Regions from separate parts of the Micromonospora aridisoli genome, predicted to be linked through region 2. Evidence: riboswitches for the same ligand, from Rfam matches in the RefSeq annotation. Region 2 holds a riboswitch; the other holds the start of a gene.
The links. A riboswitch is a leader RNA that binds a small molecule or an ion and turns the genes downstream of it on or off. The one in region 2 is predicted to bind thiamine pyrophosphate.

Region 1: another riboswitch for thiamine pyrophosphate. It lies ahead of thiE (thiamine phosphate synthase); the one in region 2 lies ahead of SM447_RS26560 (ECF transporter S component).

What each region holds. Positions count from the first base shown of each region.
Region 1 is NZ_JAXCFK010000004.1:500,458-509,205, reverse strand. Features, by position in the region: gene thiC (phosphomethylpyrimidine synthase ThiC) at 1-737, opposite strand, end outside; gene thiD (bifunctional hydroxymethylpyrimidine kinase/phosphomethylpyrimidine kinase) at 752-1,540, opposite strand; gene SM447_RS11840 (thiamine phosphate synthase) at 1,537-2,289, opposite strand; gene SM447_RS11835 (thiazole synthase) at 2,355-3,137, opposite strand; gene thiS (sulfur carrier protein ThiS) at 3,143-3,343, opposite strand; gene thiO (glycine oxidase ThiO) at 3,334-4,509, opposite strand; gene thiE (thiamine phosphate synthase) at 4,503-5,129, opposite strand; TPP riboswitch at 5,124-5,233, opposite strand; gene SM447_RS11815 (ThuA domain-containing protein) at 5,584-8,748, shown strand, end outside.
Region 2 is NZ_JAXCFK010000016.1:72,799-81,546, reverse strand. Features, by position in the region: gene SM447_RS26585 (DUF6328 family protein) at 1-393, opposite strand, end outside; gene SM447_RS26580 (sugar isomerase domain-containing protein) at 473-1,222, opposite strand; gene SM447_RS26575 (alpha/beta fold hydrolase) at 1,240-2,070, opposite strand; gene SM447_RS26570 (TIGR03943 family putative permease subunit) at 2,106-2,954, opposite strand; gene SM447_RS26565 (permease) at 2,951-4,027, opposite strand; TPP riboswitch at 4,228-4,333, shown strand; gene SM447_RS26560 (ECF transporter S component) at 4,406-4,996, shown strand; gene SM447_RS26555 (ABC transporter ATP-binding protein) at 5,095-6,528, shown strand; gene SM447_RS26550 (energy-coupling factor transporter transmembrane component T family protein) at 6,525-7,325, shown strand; gene SM447_RS26545 (PHP domain-containing protein) at 7,517-8,748, shown strand, end outside.

The sequences.
Region 1 (8,748 bases), on a different contig from region 2:
TACGGCAGCAGCACGCCGGCGTGCACGGTCATGTAGTCGACGCCCTGCTCGGCCTGCTCGATGACGGTGTCCCGGAACACCTCCCAGCTCAGCTTCACCGGATCGCCGCCGACCTTCTCCAGCGCCTGGTAGATCGGCACCGTACCGATCGGCACCGGCGAATTGCGGACGATCGCCTCGCGCGTCTCGTGGATCCGCTTGCCGGTGGACAGGTCCATCACGGTGTCCGCACCCCACCGGGTGGCCCAGGTCAGCTTCTCCACCTCCTCGGCCACCGACGAGGTCACCGCCGAGGTGCCGATGTTGGCGTTGACCTTGACCAGGAACGCCTTGCCGATGATCGCCGGCTCGCACTCCGGATGGTTCACGTTGAGCGGCAGCACGGCTCGCCCGGCCGCGATCTCGTCCCGGACGAACTCCGGCGACATCCCTTCCCGGATCGCCACGAACTCCATCTCCGGCGTGACGACTCCGGCCCGTGCGTACGCGAGCTGCGTCGGCCGCTTGCCGTCCGAGCCGGCCAGCGGGGTACCGGCACCACGCACCGGTGCCACGTCGGCCCGTTCGGCGATCCATGGTCCGCGCAGCGGTGCCAACCCGACCTCCGGGTCCGAACCCGGACCGGAGGTGTCGTAGAGCCGTACCGGCGGGTTGCCCCCGGTCAGTTCCACCTCCGCGAACGGCACCCGGATGTCCGGCCGGGACCCCTCGACGTACACCTTGCGACGTGCCTGCATGACAGCCTCCCTGATCAGACGGACCAGCCGAAGTGGTCCATCGGTCCGCGTCCCGCGCCCAACTCCCAGTCCCGCGCGCCGGTCAGCGCGCGGGTCACGTACTCCTTGGCGGCCCCGACCGCCACCGGCACCGGATCGCCCAGCGCCAGCCGCACCGTCACGGCCGCCGAGAAGGAGCAACCGGTTCCGTGCGTGTGCCGGGTCGGCACCCGGGGGGCACGCAGGACCGTCGTCCCTTCCGGACCGTGCAGCACGTCCACCGCCTCGTCACCGGTGTCCACGTCGCCGCCGGTGACGATCACCCATTCCGGGCCGCCGGCCGCCAGCGCCTGTGCCGCGGTCGTCATCTCCGCGACGCTGGTCACGGCAGCTCCGGTGAGGGCTGCGGCCTCCGCGCTGTTCGGCGTCGCCACCCGGGCGTACGGCAGCAACCGCTCGACCGCCTCCACCACGCCGAGCCGGTGCCCACTGGTGGCCACCAGCACCGGGTCGACGACCAGTTGCGGCAACCGGCCGGCCACCGCCGCGTCTGCGATCGCGCCCGCCACCGCCGGGGTGCCCAGCATCCCGGTCTTGACCGCCCGCACCGCGAAGTCCGACAGCACGCTGTCGAGCTGGTCGGTGACCGTCTGCGGCGGCAGCGGCAGCACCGCGTCCACGCCCCGGGTGTTCTGCGCGGTGACGGCCGTCAGCACGCTGGTGCCGTACGCGCCGAGCGCGGCGAAGACCTTCAGGTCGGCCTGGATGCCGGCGCCACCACCGGAATCGGAACCGGCGACGGTGAGCACGGTGGTGGGGGTCACGGCACTTCCTCTTGGTTGTCGGTCTGCTGTGTCCTGGTTGCTGTCGGCCGCAGCCCCGTCGTGGTCGGGCTCGTCGGGACGTGCCGGCTTGCGGGAATCGGGGCCGTCGTGCGGTGGAAGGCGGTGGTGAGGGTGGCGGTGGTCTGTTGTGGATCGTCCGCGCGCATGATGGCGCCGAGGACGGCCACTCCGGCGGCGCCGGCGTCGCCGCAGGCACGTGCCTGGGCTGGGGTCTCGATGCCGCCGAGGGCCAGCGCCGGCACCGGGCTGAGCCGGATCAGCGCGGCCAGTCCTTCGGGGAGCAGGGGTGGGCCGTAGCCGGGCTTGGTCCGGGTGGGGAAGACCGGCGAGAGGGTGACGTAGTCCTCGGTGGTCAGACGTCGCAACTCCGCCGCGTCATGGCAGGAACGACCGGTGAGGTCGGCGGCGGGCGGCGGATAGGGGCCGGCCGCCGACAGGTGCAGCGCGACCGGCGAACGGCCGGCTCCGGTGGCACCGAGCGCAGTGCGGTCGGGATCGTCGGGGTCGAGCAGGGGGTCGGGGCCCGCGACGATGAGCGTGCCGCCGACCTCGGTCAGGATCGGCCGCAGCTCGGCGGCGAGGGCCAGCCGCTCGACCCGCGGCAGGTCCTTCTCCCGCAGCACCACCCAGCGCACTCCCCCCGCCACGGCAGCCGCCACCACCTCCACCAACGGTCTCCGCGCCACCCGCCGATCCGTCAGCAGCACCACCCCGTAGGGCACTTGGATCCTGGTGCGAACCGGCCCCCGGAGGGGCAGCTTCGCACCAGGATCCACGGTGTCGGTCCGCGCGGTCACAGGTCGGGGCGGCCTTCGTCGGGGGTGGAGGCCAGGGCGTGGAAGCGGTGCGGGATGCGGCCGGCACCGTGCGCGAGGTGGCCGGCGGCGATCGCGTACCGCATCGCGGTGGCCATCGCCACCGGGTCCGCCGCCCGGGTCACGGCGCTGGCCAGCAGCACCGCGTCGCACCCCAGCTCCATCGCCAACGCCGCGTCGGAGGCGGTGCCGATGCCGGCGTCCAGGATCACCGGAACGGCGACGTCCTGCCGGATGAGCCGGATGTGGTGCGGGTTGTTGATGCCCAGGCCGGAGCCGATCGGCGCGCCGGCCGGCATCACCGCCGCGCAACCGACGTCGGCCAGGCGCCGCGCCAGCACCGGGTCGTCGGAGGTGTACGGCAGCACGGTGAACCCGTCGTCGACGAGTTCCTCGGCGGCGCGCAGCAGCTCCACCCCGTCGGGCAGCAGCGTCCGCTCGTCGCCGATCACCTCCAGCTTGACCCAGTCGGTCTCGAACGCGTCCCGGGCCAGCCGGGCCACCTTCACCGCCTCCACTGCCGTGTAGCAGCCGGCCGTGTTGGGCAGCAGCCGTACGCCGCACCGGTCGAGCAGGTCCAGCAGACCACCCGAGCCGCCCGGTACGGTCTCCACCCGACGCAGTGCCAGGGTGACCAACTCGGTGCCGGAGGCCCGGATCGCCTGCTCCAGCACATGCAGGTTGGCCGCGCCTCCGGTGCCGAGGATCAGCCGGGAGCCGAACCGTACACCGGCCAGCTCGAAGCCGGTCGACTCGTCCATCCGGGTCACCCGCCCTGGGCGGCGCTGAGCACCTCGACCCGGTCGCCACCGCGCAGCACCGTCGCCGGCCAGCCGGTACGCGGCACCACCTCGCCGTTCACCGCCACCGCCACACCGCGCTGCTGGCCGGTGACGTCCCGGACCAGGTCGGCCACGGTCACCCCGTCGGGCAGGTCGCGTCCGACGCCGTTCACCGTCAGTTGCACGAGTCGTCCTCCGTCGAGTCATGGAAGGTGCTGCCGGCACCGGCCACCACGGCGAACCGATCCGGCGGGAAGGGGGCGAGCAGCGGATCGGGGGTGTCTCCCCCGGTGACCAGATCGGTGATCAGATCCGCGGTGACCGGCGTGAGCACGATCCCGTGGCGGTGGTGGCCGGTGGCGACCAGCACGTCCGGGCGTCCCGGCAACGGGCCCAGCATCGGGGCGTTGTCCGGTGTGCCCGGACGCAGCCCCGCCAACGTCTCCACCAGGTCGTACTCGGCGATCTCGGGCAGCAGGTCGACGGCGGCACGCAGCAGCCGCAGCACCGCACCGGCGGAGACGTCCAGGTCGGACCGCTCCTCGACGGTCGCGCCGATCACCACCTCACCGCTGTCCCGGGGGACCAGGTAGACGTGCTCGCCGTCGGCGTAACCCCGGATCACGTGCCGGAAGCTCGGCGGGCCGCCACCGGGCGCGCGCAGCCGCAGCACCTGCCCCTTCACCGGGCGGACCGGCAGGCCGGTCAGGGCGGCGGTGCCACAGCCGGCGGCGACCACCGTCACACCGGCGGTGACGTCACCCAGCCGCCGCACCGGCTCGGCGACCAGCACCGCTCCGGCCCGCTCCGCCGCCAGTCGCAGCGCCGGCACCAGCCGACGCGGGTCGACCTGGTGGTCGGTGGCGGCGAGCGCGCCGCCACGCACCCGGGGAGCCAGCGCCGGCTCGCGCTCGCGCAGTTGGGACGGGCGCAGCGGCGTGACCGGCAGCCCCAGCCCCTGCTGGTACGCCCACAGTCGGCGCGCCTCGGCGAGGTCGTCGGCGGTCAGCCCGACCATCAGCGTGCCCTCGGTCCGGTAGCCGATGTCGGTGCCGGTCGCCTCGGTCAGCTCGGCCGCGAACCCGGGCCAACGGCCGGCGGACTCGGTGAGCAACCGGGTCAGCTCCCGCTCACCGAAGTACGCCTCGGCCACCGGCGCCAGCATCCCGGCGGCCACGTGCGAGGCGCCCGATCCGGGTGCCGGGTCGTGCACCACCACCCGCAACCCGCGGCTGGCGCACCGCCAGGCGATCGCCCATCCGATCGGCCCACCCCCCACCACCGCCACATCCGGTGCAAGGAAGGGCCCCCTGTTAACGCCTCCGGTAGAGGAAGGGCCCCCTGTTAACACGTCAGCCCCCGCAGCAGTTCGGCGGCGGCACGGGCCGGGTCGGTGGCTCCGGAGAGCGCACCGACCACCGCGACCCCGTACGCGCCGGCGGCCCGCAACTCAGGCACGTCCGCCGCCGTCACCCCACCGATGGCGATCACCGGCACGTCCACCGCACCGGCCACCGCCCGGACCCCGGCCGTACCGATCGGCGACGGCAGTCCGTCCTTGGTGCTGGTGGCGCGGCAGGGACCCACGCCCAGGTAGCTGGCCCCGGCGGTGACCGCCGCGAGCGCCTGCGCCGGTTCCCGCGCGGTGGCACCCAGTACGGCCGACGGGCCGAGCACCCTCCGGGCCGCCGCCACGGGCAGGTCGTCCGCACCGACGTGACCGCCGGCGGCGTCGGTCGCCAGCGCCACGTGCAGCCGGTCGTTGACCAGGCAGGACACGTCGTACGGCGCGCAGAGGGCCAGCACCTGCCGGGTCAGTTCGTACGCCTGACGGTCGGTCGCGGTGTCCTCGACGCGGACCTGCACCACCAGGTCCGCGTGCGCCACCGGCAGCACGGCGCGAAGCACGGCGAGCGGATCCCGCCCGGGTCGGGTGTCGGTGATCAGATGCAGTCGTCCCAGGGACGGCACGGCAACACTCCTCCCTGCGCCGGCATTACCCGGATCAGGTTCGACGGTCGGGGGCTCACAGCCCCCCTCTCAGCCCGGTGCACCGGGCTCCCGTGGGTTCGTTGGGTGTCACCGTACGTCGTTTCGCCGGCTCCGCCAAGCCCGTCCCGCGCCCTCGCTTGGGGCGGAAGGCGCCCGGTCATGCCGACTCGGAGCGGGTTGCTGATCCGACTCGCAGCGGCACGATGACCGAAAAAGGATCCGATATGGAGTGACTCACACCAATAAACAAAGTTGCCGTTACCAAACCGTTACAAGAGTTCGCCTTGCCCGAAACCCATTCACGAACACAAATTGAGTGATCGGATCGGCTTGTCGCCACCCAGACCTCGCTCGTCAGGTATGGGCGGTCGGACCGACGCGGAGTGACCACCGCCGCCCACTCCGACCCGCCCCACCGACAGAGGAGATCCTCGTGCCCCGACCCCGTCGGCGGCGAGCACCGCTCGCCCCAGTGACCGTGGCGCTACTCGCCCTGGTACTCATTCTGGCCGCCGCACCGACTCCGATCGCCGGCCCCGGCACCGCCCGGGCCGCCGGCCCCACCGCCGCCCAGCCCGCCGGCCCGGCCGTCTCAGCCGCCGCGGCACAGGCGGAGCCGTACTCCGTCCTGGTCTTCTCCAAGACCGCCGGGTTCCGGCACGACTCGATCCCGGCCGGCATCAGCGCGATCCAGCAACTCGGCACGGCGAACGGCTTCACGGTCACCACCACCGAGGACGGCGCCGCCTTCACCGACACCAACCTCGCCAGGTTCAAGGCGGTCATCTGGTTGTCGACCACGGGTGACGTGCTCAACGCGAGCCAGCAAGCGGCCTTCGAGCGCTACATCCGCGCCGGTGGCGGTTACGTCGGCGTGCACGCCGCGTCCGACACCGAGTACGACTGGGCCTGGTACGGCCAACTGGTCGGTGCCTACTTCAACAGCCACCCGGCCAACCAGACGGCCACTGTGAAGGTCGAAGACACCACTCACGAGTCGACGCGGCACCTGCCGGACCGGTGGTCCCGTTACGACGAGTGGTACAACTTCCGCACCAACCCCCGCGCCCGTCAGGTGCAGGTGCTGGCCTCGCTGGACGAGCGCAGCTACAGCCCGGGCAGCGGGGCGATGGGGCACGACCACCCGATCGCGTGGTGCCAGAACTTCGACGGTGGTCGGTCCTGGTACACCGGTGGCGGGCACACCCAGGAGTCCTTCACCAACGCCGAGTTCCGGCAACACCTGCTCGGTGGTATCCAGACCGCGGCCGGGGTGGTGCACGCCGATTGCGGTGCCGGCCGAGCCGCCAGCTTTGAGAAGGTGACGCTGGACAGCAACACCAGCAATCCGATGGAGCTGGACATCGCGCCCGACGGCCGGGTTTTCTACATCGAGCGCGACGGCCGGGTGCAGATCATCAAGCCGGACACCGGCCAGACGGTCACCGCGCTGCGACTGAGCGTCTTCGCGGGTAACGAGGACGGCCTCCTGGGCATCCGGCTCGACCCCAACTTCGCCAGCAACGGGTGGGTCTGGCTCTACTACGCCCCGAACGCGGGCGGCTCCCGCAACCACCTGTCCCGGTTCACCGTCACCGGGGACACGATCAACCCGTCGAGCGAGCGGGTCGTCCTGGAGGTGCCCACGCAGCGCAACACCTGCTGTCACATGGGCGGAACGATGACCTTCGACTCGGCCGGCAACCTCTACCTGGCCACCGGAGACAACACCAACCCCTTCGAGTCCAGTGGCTACAGTCCGTTGGACGAGCGTTCCGGGCGGGCCGACTACGACGCGCAGCGTACCGCCGGCAACACCAACGACCTGCGCGGAAAGGTGCTCCGGATCCGGCCGCAGGCCGACGGCACGTACACCATCCCGAGCGGGAACCTGTTTGCCCCGGGCACCGCGCGGACCAGGCCGGAGATCTACGCGATGGGCCTGCGCAACCCGTTCCGGATCGGCATCGACCCGGCCACCAATGTGCTCTACGTCGCCGACTACGGCCCGGACGCCACCACCACCAACCCGAACCGGGGCCCGGAGGGACTGGTGGAGTGGAACATCGTCGACCGGCCCGGCAACTTCGGCTGGCCGTACTGCCACGGCAACAACCAGGCGTACAACGACTACCAGTTCCCGTCCGGCCCGAGCGGGGCGAAGTTCAACTGCGCCGCGCCGGTGAACAACTCCCCCAACAACACCGGTCTGACCAACCTGCCGGCGGCCATCCCGGCCACGGTCGACTACGGCTACGGCGGCAACAGCCGCTTCCCGGAGATCGGCGGCGGCGGAGCGCCCATGGCCGGCCCGGTCTACCGGTACGACCCGACCATCTCGTCCCGTCGCCAGTGGCCGGCGTACTTCGACGGCAAGTCGATCTTCGGCGAGTGGAACCAGTCGCGGATGTACACCATGCAGGTCAGCCGGGACGGCAAGACGCTTGTCGACATCAACCGGATCCTCGACCAGATGACCTTCGTGCGGCCGATGGACTTCGAGTTCGGCCCCGACGGCGCGTTGTACCTGATCGAGTGGGGCAGCGGCTTCGGCGGCAACAACGACAACTCCGGGGTCTACCGGATCGACTACACCGCCGGTGCCCGCGCCCCGATCGCGGTCGCCTCGGCGAACCCGACCTCGGGGGCGCCACCGCTGACGGTCAGCTTCTCCAGCGCCGGCTCCCGTGACCCGGACGGCGGGACGCTGACCTACGCCTGGACGTTCGGCGACGGCGGCACCTCCACCCAGGCCAACCCGACCCACACGTACACCCGGTCCGGCAGCTACACCGCGCAGCTTCGGGTGACCAACCCAGCGGGACGGACCGCGGTGGCGAACGTGCCGATCACCGTCGGCAACACGGCACCGACCGTCACCATCGAGTTCCCGCCGGACGGCGGCTTCTTCGCCTGGGGCGACCAGGTCGCCTACACCATCAGCGTGACCGACCCGGAGGACGGCACGATCGACTGCGACGACGTCGAACTGCAGGTCCTGCTCGGCCACGACGAGCACGCCCACCCGCTGGAGCGGCACACCGGCTGCACCGGCACGGTGCAGACTCAACTCGCCGACGGCCACGGCGCGGACGCCAACGTCTTCACCGTGCTGGAGGCGACCTACACCGACAAGGGCGGGTCCGACGGGGCCGAGCCGCAGACCGGCAGGGCGCTGAAGATCCTCCAGCCCAAGCGCAAGGAGGCCGAGTACTTCTCGGCCACCGGTCGGGTGGCGGGTGCCACCGGGGGCGGCACCGCCGGGGTGCAGCGGGAGACCACCGGCGACACCGCCGGTGGCGGGCAGAACATCGGATTCATCGAGGACGGCGACTGGTGGTCGGTCAGTCCGGCCAGCCTGACCGGCGTCACCTCGATCCAGTTCCGAGTCGCCTCGGCCACCTCCGGTGGTCGGATCGAGGTACGCGCCGGCGCGGCGGACGGGCCACTGATCACCACCGCCACCGTCGCCGGCACCGGGGGGTGGCAGACGTACACCGACGTCACCGCGCAGATTCCCAACGGCGCCGCCGCGGAGGGCGGGCTGTACTTCGTCGCCCGGGACCCCAACCGCGGCACCGGAACCCTGTTCAACGTC
Region 2 (8,748 bases):
GGTGACCGCGCTGAGCAGGAAGGCGATCGGTCGGGCGAGCACGAAGTCGGTGATCAGCAGCACCGAACTCACCATCGCGATCAGCATGAAGGCGAGACCGGCGCTGGCCATCCGGTGGGCGAAGCGCACCAGTTCCGGCTTGCGTCCCTGCCGGAACAGCGCCCGGTGGAAGGCCACCGGCGAGATGATCATCGCGGTGGCTCCGGCTGCCGCCAGCAACGCGACGATGTAGACGTCCCGTTGGAACGGGGTGGTCTCGCCGAAGCCGGCGCTGAACGGCAGGGTCAGCAGAAAGGCGAAGAGGATCTGCACGCCGGTCTGCGCGACCCGCAACTCCTGCAGCAGGTCGGCGAAGTTGCGCTGCCACCGCTGCCTCTCGGTTTCCTTCGACACCGCCGACCTCCGGGGACTCCCGCCGGCTCTCGCCGACGCGGCAACGCTGATGCCCCACCGGGCACGACCCGAAACCCGCTCAGGAGCCTCGGCGGATCCGGCCGGCGTACCGGGCCTCCAGGGCGTCGTTGTGCGCGTCGCCGCCCGCGATGTTGGCCGACAGGTAGACCGGTGGACGCTGGCCCGTGGCGAGCAGCCGGGCCACCACCTCCACCACGATCTGCTGGGCCAGCAGCGCGGCGGTGATGGAGGAGACCGCGCCGACGGCACCGCCATCGGGCAGCGGCAGCGTGGCGTCGCCGTACGGGGCACCGTTGTCCAGCACCACGTCGGCGAAGTCGGCGAGCTTGCGTCCGGAGGGATGCCGCGACTCCATCCGGGCCGAGTGCCGGGCGGAGGTGATCGCCACCAGCCCGTGACCGCGCCGCCGCACCAGAGCCGCGAACTCCACCATCGCGCCGTTCACCCCCGAGTTCGAGGCGAGCACGAAGACGTCGGACGCGCCGATCGGGGCCAGGTCGTACAGCCGGTGGGCCACGGCCGGATCACGTTCCAGCTTCGGCCCCAGCACGTCGGCCGGCTCACCGCCGTGCAGCACCAGGTCACGCAGGGCGATCCGGTTGGTGGGTACCAGCCCGCCGGCCCGCCCGGCGATCTCCATCGCCAGCGCCTCGGAATGACCGGTGCCGAAGGCGTGCACCACACCGTCGGACCGGATCGCCTCGGCGATCAGATCCGCCGCCCGGGCCACCTGTTCCCGTTGGCCGTGCGCCACCCGGTTCATCGTCTCGATGACCGTGGCCAGGTACTCCTCGGCACTGGGTGCCATGCTCCCCCTCCGCCCGCTCAAACCGCCGGCCGGACCCGGGCGAGGATCGCCTCCGCCAGCGGCGTCGGCGCCTCGTCCGGAATCCAGTGGCTGATCCCGGGCAACTCGACGAACCGGTAGTCGCCGGTGACGTGGGCGGCACACGCCTGCGCGGCGGTGCGTCCGATGGCGATGTCGCCGTCGCTCCAGACGAAGGTGGTGGGCACACCAACCGGGCCGGTCGCCGCCAGATCCGCACGGGACATCGCCCGGTACCAGTTGAGCGCCGCGGTCAACGCGCCGGGCTCGCGCATCGGATCGGCGTACGCGGCCACCCGGGCGGCGTCGCCGACACCGCGCAGCAGCCGCCGCAGCCCACCGGCGTTCAGGGCCAGCAGCGTCTTCTCGGCCACCACCGGCTGCCGGAACAGCAGCATGTACGCCGAGCGCGCCTTCTGCTGTGGATCCCTGGCCAACGCCTCGGCCATGGCGGCCGGATGTGGCACGGAGACCGCTGTCAGGGTCCGCACCCGGTCCGGATGGGTGGCGGCCAGCGCCCAGCCGACCACCGCACCCCAGTCGTGCCCGACCAGGTGCGCGGCGGGCGCGCCGAGGGCGTCCAGCACGGCCGCCGCGTCGGCGACCAGCTCACCCAGCCGGTACGCCTCGACGTGCGTGGGCCGGGCCTGCGGCGAGTAGCCCCGCTGGTTCAGCGCGTAGGTGCGCAGACCCGCCGCGTGCAGGGCCGGCAGCACGCCGTCCCACTCGCCCGAGTGCTGCGGGAACCCGTGCAGCAGCAGCACCGCTTCGCCCTGCTCCGGACCACCGACGGCGACGTCGAACCGCAGACCTCGGGCCTCGATGCGCATGCCGGCAGCCTAGCGCGGATGTCGACGCCCTCGACCTAGTCGTACGGGCGTTTGGGCACGGGCACCTGCCGCCAGGACTCGACCTCGACGTAGGGGATCTCGGCGTCGTTGACCGGATCCCGGCCGAGCCGGTCGCTGTAGCGGCCGGTCACCTCCACCCAGCTGTCGTCCGGGAGCCCGGCCGGTACGTCGCCGGTCAAGCCGAGCTTGACCGGACGGCCGTCGGCGGCGCAGCAGGACAGCACCATGCGGGCCAGGATCGGCTGACCGTCCGGTCCGTTGGCGATGAAGCCGGTGAGCTGCACCCGCCGATCCCCGATCGAGGCACCCCGGTCGAACAGCGCCCGGGAGGCGTAGTCCAGGACGCTGACCTGCACCGGGTCGCCGTCGGGCAGCGGCGGGTAGTCCGACTGCTGCTGGCTGCTCAACGCCGTGCCGGCCTGACCCGCCGCGTACGACCCGAGGGCCGGCGGGGCGACCAGCAGCAGGCCGAGCACGGGCAGGATGAGCAACCACCCGACCCGCGGCTCGTGGTGGGCGTGCCCGTGCCCGTCGTGCTCGTCGTGTCCGGCGCCGGACCCGCCGACCAGGACCCCGCCGTCGCCGCGCTCGGCCGCGCTGACGTCGCCGTGCCCGGGACCGTTGTCGTCGCCTCGTTCGGCGGCGTCGCCTGGTCCGCCGGCCGGTGCCAGCGCGCGGGGGGCGGCCGGGCGCAGTTCGTACCAGAGCGTCATGATCGCGGCGGCCACCAGCAGCAGACCGGCGGCGATCAGGAAGGGACGCAGCCCTTCCTTGACGTAGCGCAGGTAGAGGTCGGTGACGCTGGCCCGGATCACCGCGCCGCCGAGCAGTAGCAGGACCACCGCCTGCGCCTGCCGGTTCACAGCAGCACCGCCCCGGCACCGACCGCGACCAGCAGGGCCACCGCGAAGGTGGTCGGCGCGAACCGGAAGGCGAACCGGCGGCCGAACACGCCGGCCTGCATCGAGATCAGCTTGAGATCGACCATCGGCCCCACCACCAGGAAGACCAGTCGGGACGTGAGGGAGAACTGCGACAGCGAGGCTGCGACGAAGGCGTCGGCCTCGGAGCAGAGCGAGAGCAGCACGGCCAGCAGCGCCAGCGCCAGGATCGACAGCCACGCGTTGTCGGCGAGGGTCTGCAACCACCGCTCCGGCACCAGCACGTTGATGCTGGCGGCGGCCATCGCGCCGAGCACCAGGAAGCCCCCGGCGTGTGTGACGTCGTGGCGGACCGCCGCCCAGAAGGCCCGGCCTCGGGAGGCGTCGTCCAGTTCCGGCCGGCGCGGCATCCTGATCCACTCGGTACGGCCGAGCCGCAACCACAGCCAGCCCATGATCATGGCGACGATCAGGCTCGCGACGCCCCGGGCGACGACCATCTCGGGATTGTTGGGGAAGGCGACCGCGGTGGCGGTGAGCACGATCGGATTGACCGCCGGGGCGGCCAGCAGGAACGCCAGCGCGGCGGCGGGCGTGACGCCCCGCCGGATCAGTGACCCGGCGATCGGCACCGACCCGCACTCGCAGCCCGGCAGCACCACTCCGGCGGCGCTGGCCGCCGGCACCGCCAGCGCCGGATGCCGGGGCAACGCCTTTGCCCAGAACGAGCGGGGTACGAAGACCGCGATCACCGCGGAGAGCAGCACTCCGAATACCAGGAACGGCACCGCCTGCACCATGATCGAGACGAAGACGGTGGTCCAGGTCTGCAGGCGGGGATCGTCCAGGGCCGCGGCGAGCGGCTCCCGGAAGATGATCAAAAGAATCAGCAGCCCCGCCAGGACCTCCACGGAGCCGATCCGGTCGCCGAGCCAGCGCCGGGGCGGCTCGCCACCGGCGGGTTCGGGCGGGCGGCTCTCGGTGTCGACGCCTCCGCCCGAGGACGTGCCGCGCGGTTCGCCGGCCGGCACGGCCCGGTCAGTGTCTGTGGTCACCCGTCGTCCTTCGGCCCGTGGCGGATCGGCGGCCTGAGATTACCGTCCGGCGCAGGGTGACGTCGATGGATGTCACAGAATTGCCCGGACCGCGGACTCCCCCGCCACCACCGACCACCCGATACGAAGACCCGTCGTGACCTGCGAAGATCACATTGCCGGTGGATCTTCAGTGGTGTTAGCGTCGGCGGGACAGACAACACCTCCGACAGGGGAGCGCACAGCGCTGAGAGTGCGGGTCCGCCCGCAGACCCTCCGTACCTGATCTGGGTAATGCCAGCGCAGGGAGTTCGGTCCACCTCCAGCCCGCCGCCGTTCGGCGTCGCCGGACGGGGCGTGCGTCTTGCCTGGTTCGCAACTGGACTGGGAGCGATCATCATGAAGACCACCGACAGCAGCCGCTGGCGCACCATCGACATCGTGGTGGCCTCGGTCATCGCCGTCGCCTTCGGCGTCATCTTCTGGGCCTGGGGCGTGGTGTGGAGCGCCACCGACGGCGCCTTCAGCTTCTTCCCGCCGGCACAGACGCTCATCTACGGCGTCTGGCTGGTACCGGCCGTCCTCGGCGGCCTGGTCATCCGCAAGCCCGGCGCCGCGCTGTACTGCGAGCTGCTGGCGGCGATCATCTCGGCCCTGCTGGGCAGCCAGTGGGGCAGCATCGTTTTGCTCCAGGGCCTGATGCAGGGTGTCGGTGCCGAGCTGGCCTTCGCCGCCTTCCGCTACCGCTCGTACCGGCTGCCGATCGCCCTGCTGGCCGGTGCGCTGACCGGTCTGAGCGCCGCCGTCTTCGACTTCGTCTACTGGAACGCCGGACGCGACATCGCCACCTACCGCCTCCCCTACGCACTGCTCACCATCGTCAGCGCCACGGTGATCGCCGGCGCCGGCGCGTACGCCCTGACCCGCGCCCTGGCCCGCACCGGCGTCCTCGACCGCTTCCCCGCCGGCCGCGACCGCCCCCTCGTCTGACACCCCCGAATGATCGCGTTGATCATGAGGTTGACGGCGCTCTCGATCTCCAGAACAACCGTCAACCTCATGATCAACGAAGGGAAGGAGAGGCACGGATGGGGGTGAGGCTGCGGGGGTTCGGGTGGCGGCACGCCGGGCGGCGTGCGTGGGCGCTACGCGGGGTGGATCTGCGGGTGGAGCGCGGCGAGCGGGTGCTGCTGCTCGGGCCGTCCGGGGCCGGCAAGAGCACCCTGCTGGCGGCCCTGGCCGGGCTGCTGCCCGAGGACTCCGGCGAGCACGAGGGCAGGATCGAGATCGACGGCCGGTCGGCCGCCGAGTCACGGGACCGGGTCGGCATCGTCTTCCAGGACCCGCAGTCCCAGCTCGTCATGGCCCGCAGCGGTGACGACGTGGCGTTCGGGCTGGAGAACCGGGGGGTGGCGGCCGACCGGATCTGGCCGCGGGTGGACGAGGCGCTGCACCGGGTCGGCTTCCCGTACCACCGGGACCGGCCCACCGCGGCACTCTCCGGTGGCGAACAGCAGCGCCTCGCCCTGGCCGGTGTGCTGGCGCTGCGTCCCGGCCTGCTGCTGCTCGACGAGCCCACCGCCAACCTCGACCCGGTGGGCGCCGCGCTCATTCGGGCGGCGCTCGCCCGGGCGGTGGACGCCGACACCACGCTGATCCTGGTCGAGCACCGCGTGGCGGAGGCGCTGCCCCTGGTCGACCGGGTCGTGGTGCTCGAACCCGGCGGCGGCGTCCGCGCCGACGGCCCACCCGAGGCGGTCTTCGCCACCCACGGCGACGCACTCGCCGCCGAAGGGGTCTGGGTACCCGGTCGGGAGATCCCGCCACGCCGGGCCGCCGGCCCGGCCGGCGAGGTGCTGCTCACCGCCGAGCGGCTCGGCCACCCGCCCCGGCTGGCCGCCACCGACCTGACGGTACGCGCCGGCGAGGCGCTCGCCGTGCTCGGACCGAACGGCGCCGGGAAGTCCACCCTGGCGCTGCTGCTCGGTGGGCTGCTCAAGCCGGGCAGCGGGCGGCTGGCGGCGAGCCCGGAGCTGGCCGGCGACGACGCGCACACCGCGCCACACCGCTGGCGGGCACCCGCGCTTGCCGGCCGGATCGGCTCGGTGTTCCAGAACCCTGAGCACCAGTTCGTCACCGACACGGTCTTCGACGAACTGGCTCTGGGGCCGAGGCGGACCGGGACGTCCGAGTCCGCGGTACGCGACCGGGTGACGGAGCTGTTGAGCCGACTTCGGCTGAGCCGGCTCGCCGCCGCCAACCCGTACACCCTCTCCGGAGGCGAGGCCCGACGGCTGAGCGTGGCGACCGCCCTGGCCACCGCGCCCCGCCTGCTGATCTGTGACGAACCCACCTTCGGCCAGGACCGACGCACCTGGCACGAACTGGTGGACCTCCTCGCCGGGTTGCGCGACGCCGGCCATGGCCTGGTCACGGTCACCCACGACGCCGAGTTCGTGGCCGCGCTGGCCGACCGCACGCTGGCGCTCGACCCGCCGACCGCCGGACCGGAGCCGCGATGATCACCCTGGCACCGGTCGCCCGGCCGGACGCACCGCTGGCCCGGCGCAATCCGGTGGCCAAGCTGGCGGCGGCGATGCTGTTCGCGTTCCCGCTGATGGCCACGCTGGACCCGGTCGCGCCGGCCATCGCGATCGCGGTGGAACTGGCGGTGCTGCCGCTGTTCGGGGTGCACCCCCGACTACTGGTCCGCCGGGCCTGGCCGCTGCTGGCCGCCGCCGGCGGCATCCTGGTCACGCTGGTGCTCTTCGCGGCCGACCGGTCGGGACGCGTACTGCTCGACGCGGGGCCGGTCGTGGTGACCTCGGGCGTGCTGACCACCGCGCTCGGCCTGGTGCTGCGGCTGTTCGCGGTGGCCCTGCCCGGAGTCATCGTCTTCGCCACCACCGACCCGACCGACCTGGCCGACGCACTGGTCCAGAACGCGAAGGCACCCGCCCGCTTCGCCATCGGCGCGTTGGCGGCGTTCCGGCTGGTGCCCCTGCTCGGCCAGGAGTGGCAGATGATCACCATGGCCCGACGGGCCCGCGGGGTCGAGGCGGGGCGCAGCCCGGTGGCCCGCCTGCGGCTGTTCGTCTCGACGGCGTTCACCCTGCTGGTCGGGGCGATCCGGCGGGGCACCCGGCTCGCCGTGGCGATGGACGCCCGGGGCTTCGACAGCGAAGTGCCGCGCACCTTCGCGCGGCGGCAACACTTCCGCGTGGCCGACTGGCTGCTCGTGGTCGGCGCGACGGCGACGGCCGGGGCCGCGCTGGCCGTCAGCGTGGCGCTCGGCACCTTCCGCCCACTGATCGGCTGACGAGCCGCGCCCGCGCGGCGTGGCGGCGTGGCGCGGCAGCGCGGAGGTGTGGCGCGTCGGTGCCGGGCGATCGAGGGCCACACATGGTCGGAGGCGCATGTTCGCATGTTCGCCGTCAAGGTGACACGCGGCGTTCCCCCGACCCGACCAGATTGGCCTGCGACGACTCCTCGATCGAACCGGAGCAGCAGATGGGCCACGGCCACGCGCACCACCACGATCACGACACCGCCACCGGCGCCGACGTACCCGCCGCACTCGATCTGTCCATCCCGGACGCCGAGCTGCCACCGGCCGATCTGAGCCGGCGCGGTTTCCTACGCAACGCCGGCCTGCTCGGTGCCGGTGCGGCCACCACCGTGCTGGCCACCGGCACACCGGCGGTGGCCGGCGGCCACGACCACGGTCAGGGACCCGGCGGCGACCACGGCAGAACCGGCGGGTTCCGCTGGCTCGCCGGCGACCACCACATCCACACCCAGTACAGCTCCGACGCCATGTACCGGGTCATCGACCAGGCCCGCCACGCCCGGGCGTACGGCCTGGACTGGATGGTCGTCACCGACCACGGCAGCGCGACGCACGCGAAGATCGGCGTGGAGAAGGTCAACCCGGACATCGTCGCCGCCCGTTCCCGGCTCAAGGACCTGCTGATCTACCAGGGCCTGGAGTGGAACATCCCGGCGGCCGAGCACGCCACGGTCTTCGTCCACCCGGGCCGCGACGAGGTGGCGGTGCTCAAGGAGTTCGAGAACTCGTTCGACGGCAGCGTCCGCAACGCCGGCGACAGCACCCCGGCCAACGAGGCGCTGGCCATCGCCGGCATCAAGTTCCTCGGCGAGGCGGTCCGCAAGCGCCGCGTGGAGGGCGCGCTCTTCCTGGCCAACCACCCGGCCCGTCGGGGGATCGACTCCCCGCACGAGATCCGGGCCTGGCGCGACGCCGACCCGAGCGTCGCCATCGGCATGGAGGGTGCCCCGGGTCACCAGGCCGCCGGTCTGCCGCGAGGCGGCGGCGGCCGGGCCCGCGGCTACTACGACAACAACCCGTCGGCCAACTCCTTCCCCGGCTACCCGCTGGAGAGCTACCGCACCTGGGGCGGGTACGACTGGATGACCGCGACGGTCGGCGGGCTCTGGGACAGCCTGCTCGCCGAGGGTCGGGCCTGGTGGATCAGCGCGAACTCCGACTCGCACGTCAACTACCTGGACACCTCGCAGCGGGGGCCGGGCAGCGACTTCAACCTCAACGGCAGGTACAACGACCCGGTCTACGGGCCGTTGATCACCGACGCCGGTGACTACTGGCCGGGGCAGTACAGCCGCACCCACGTCGGGGCGAGCAGCTTCAGCTACCGGGCGGTGATGGACGGCCTGCGCGCCGGCCGGGTCTGGGTCGACCACGGCGGCCTGATCAAGGGACT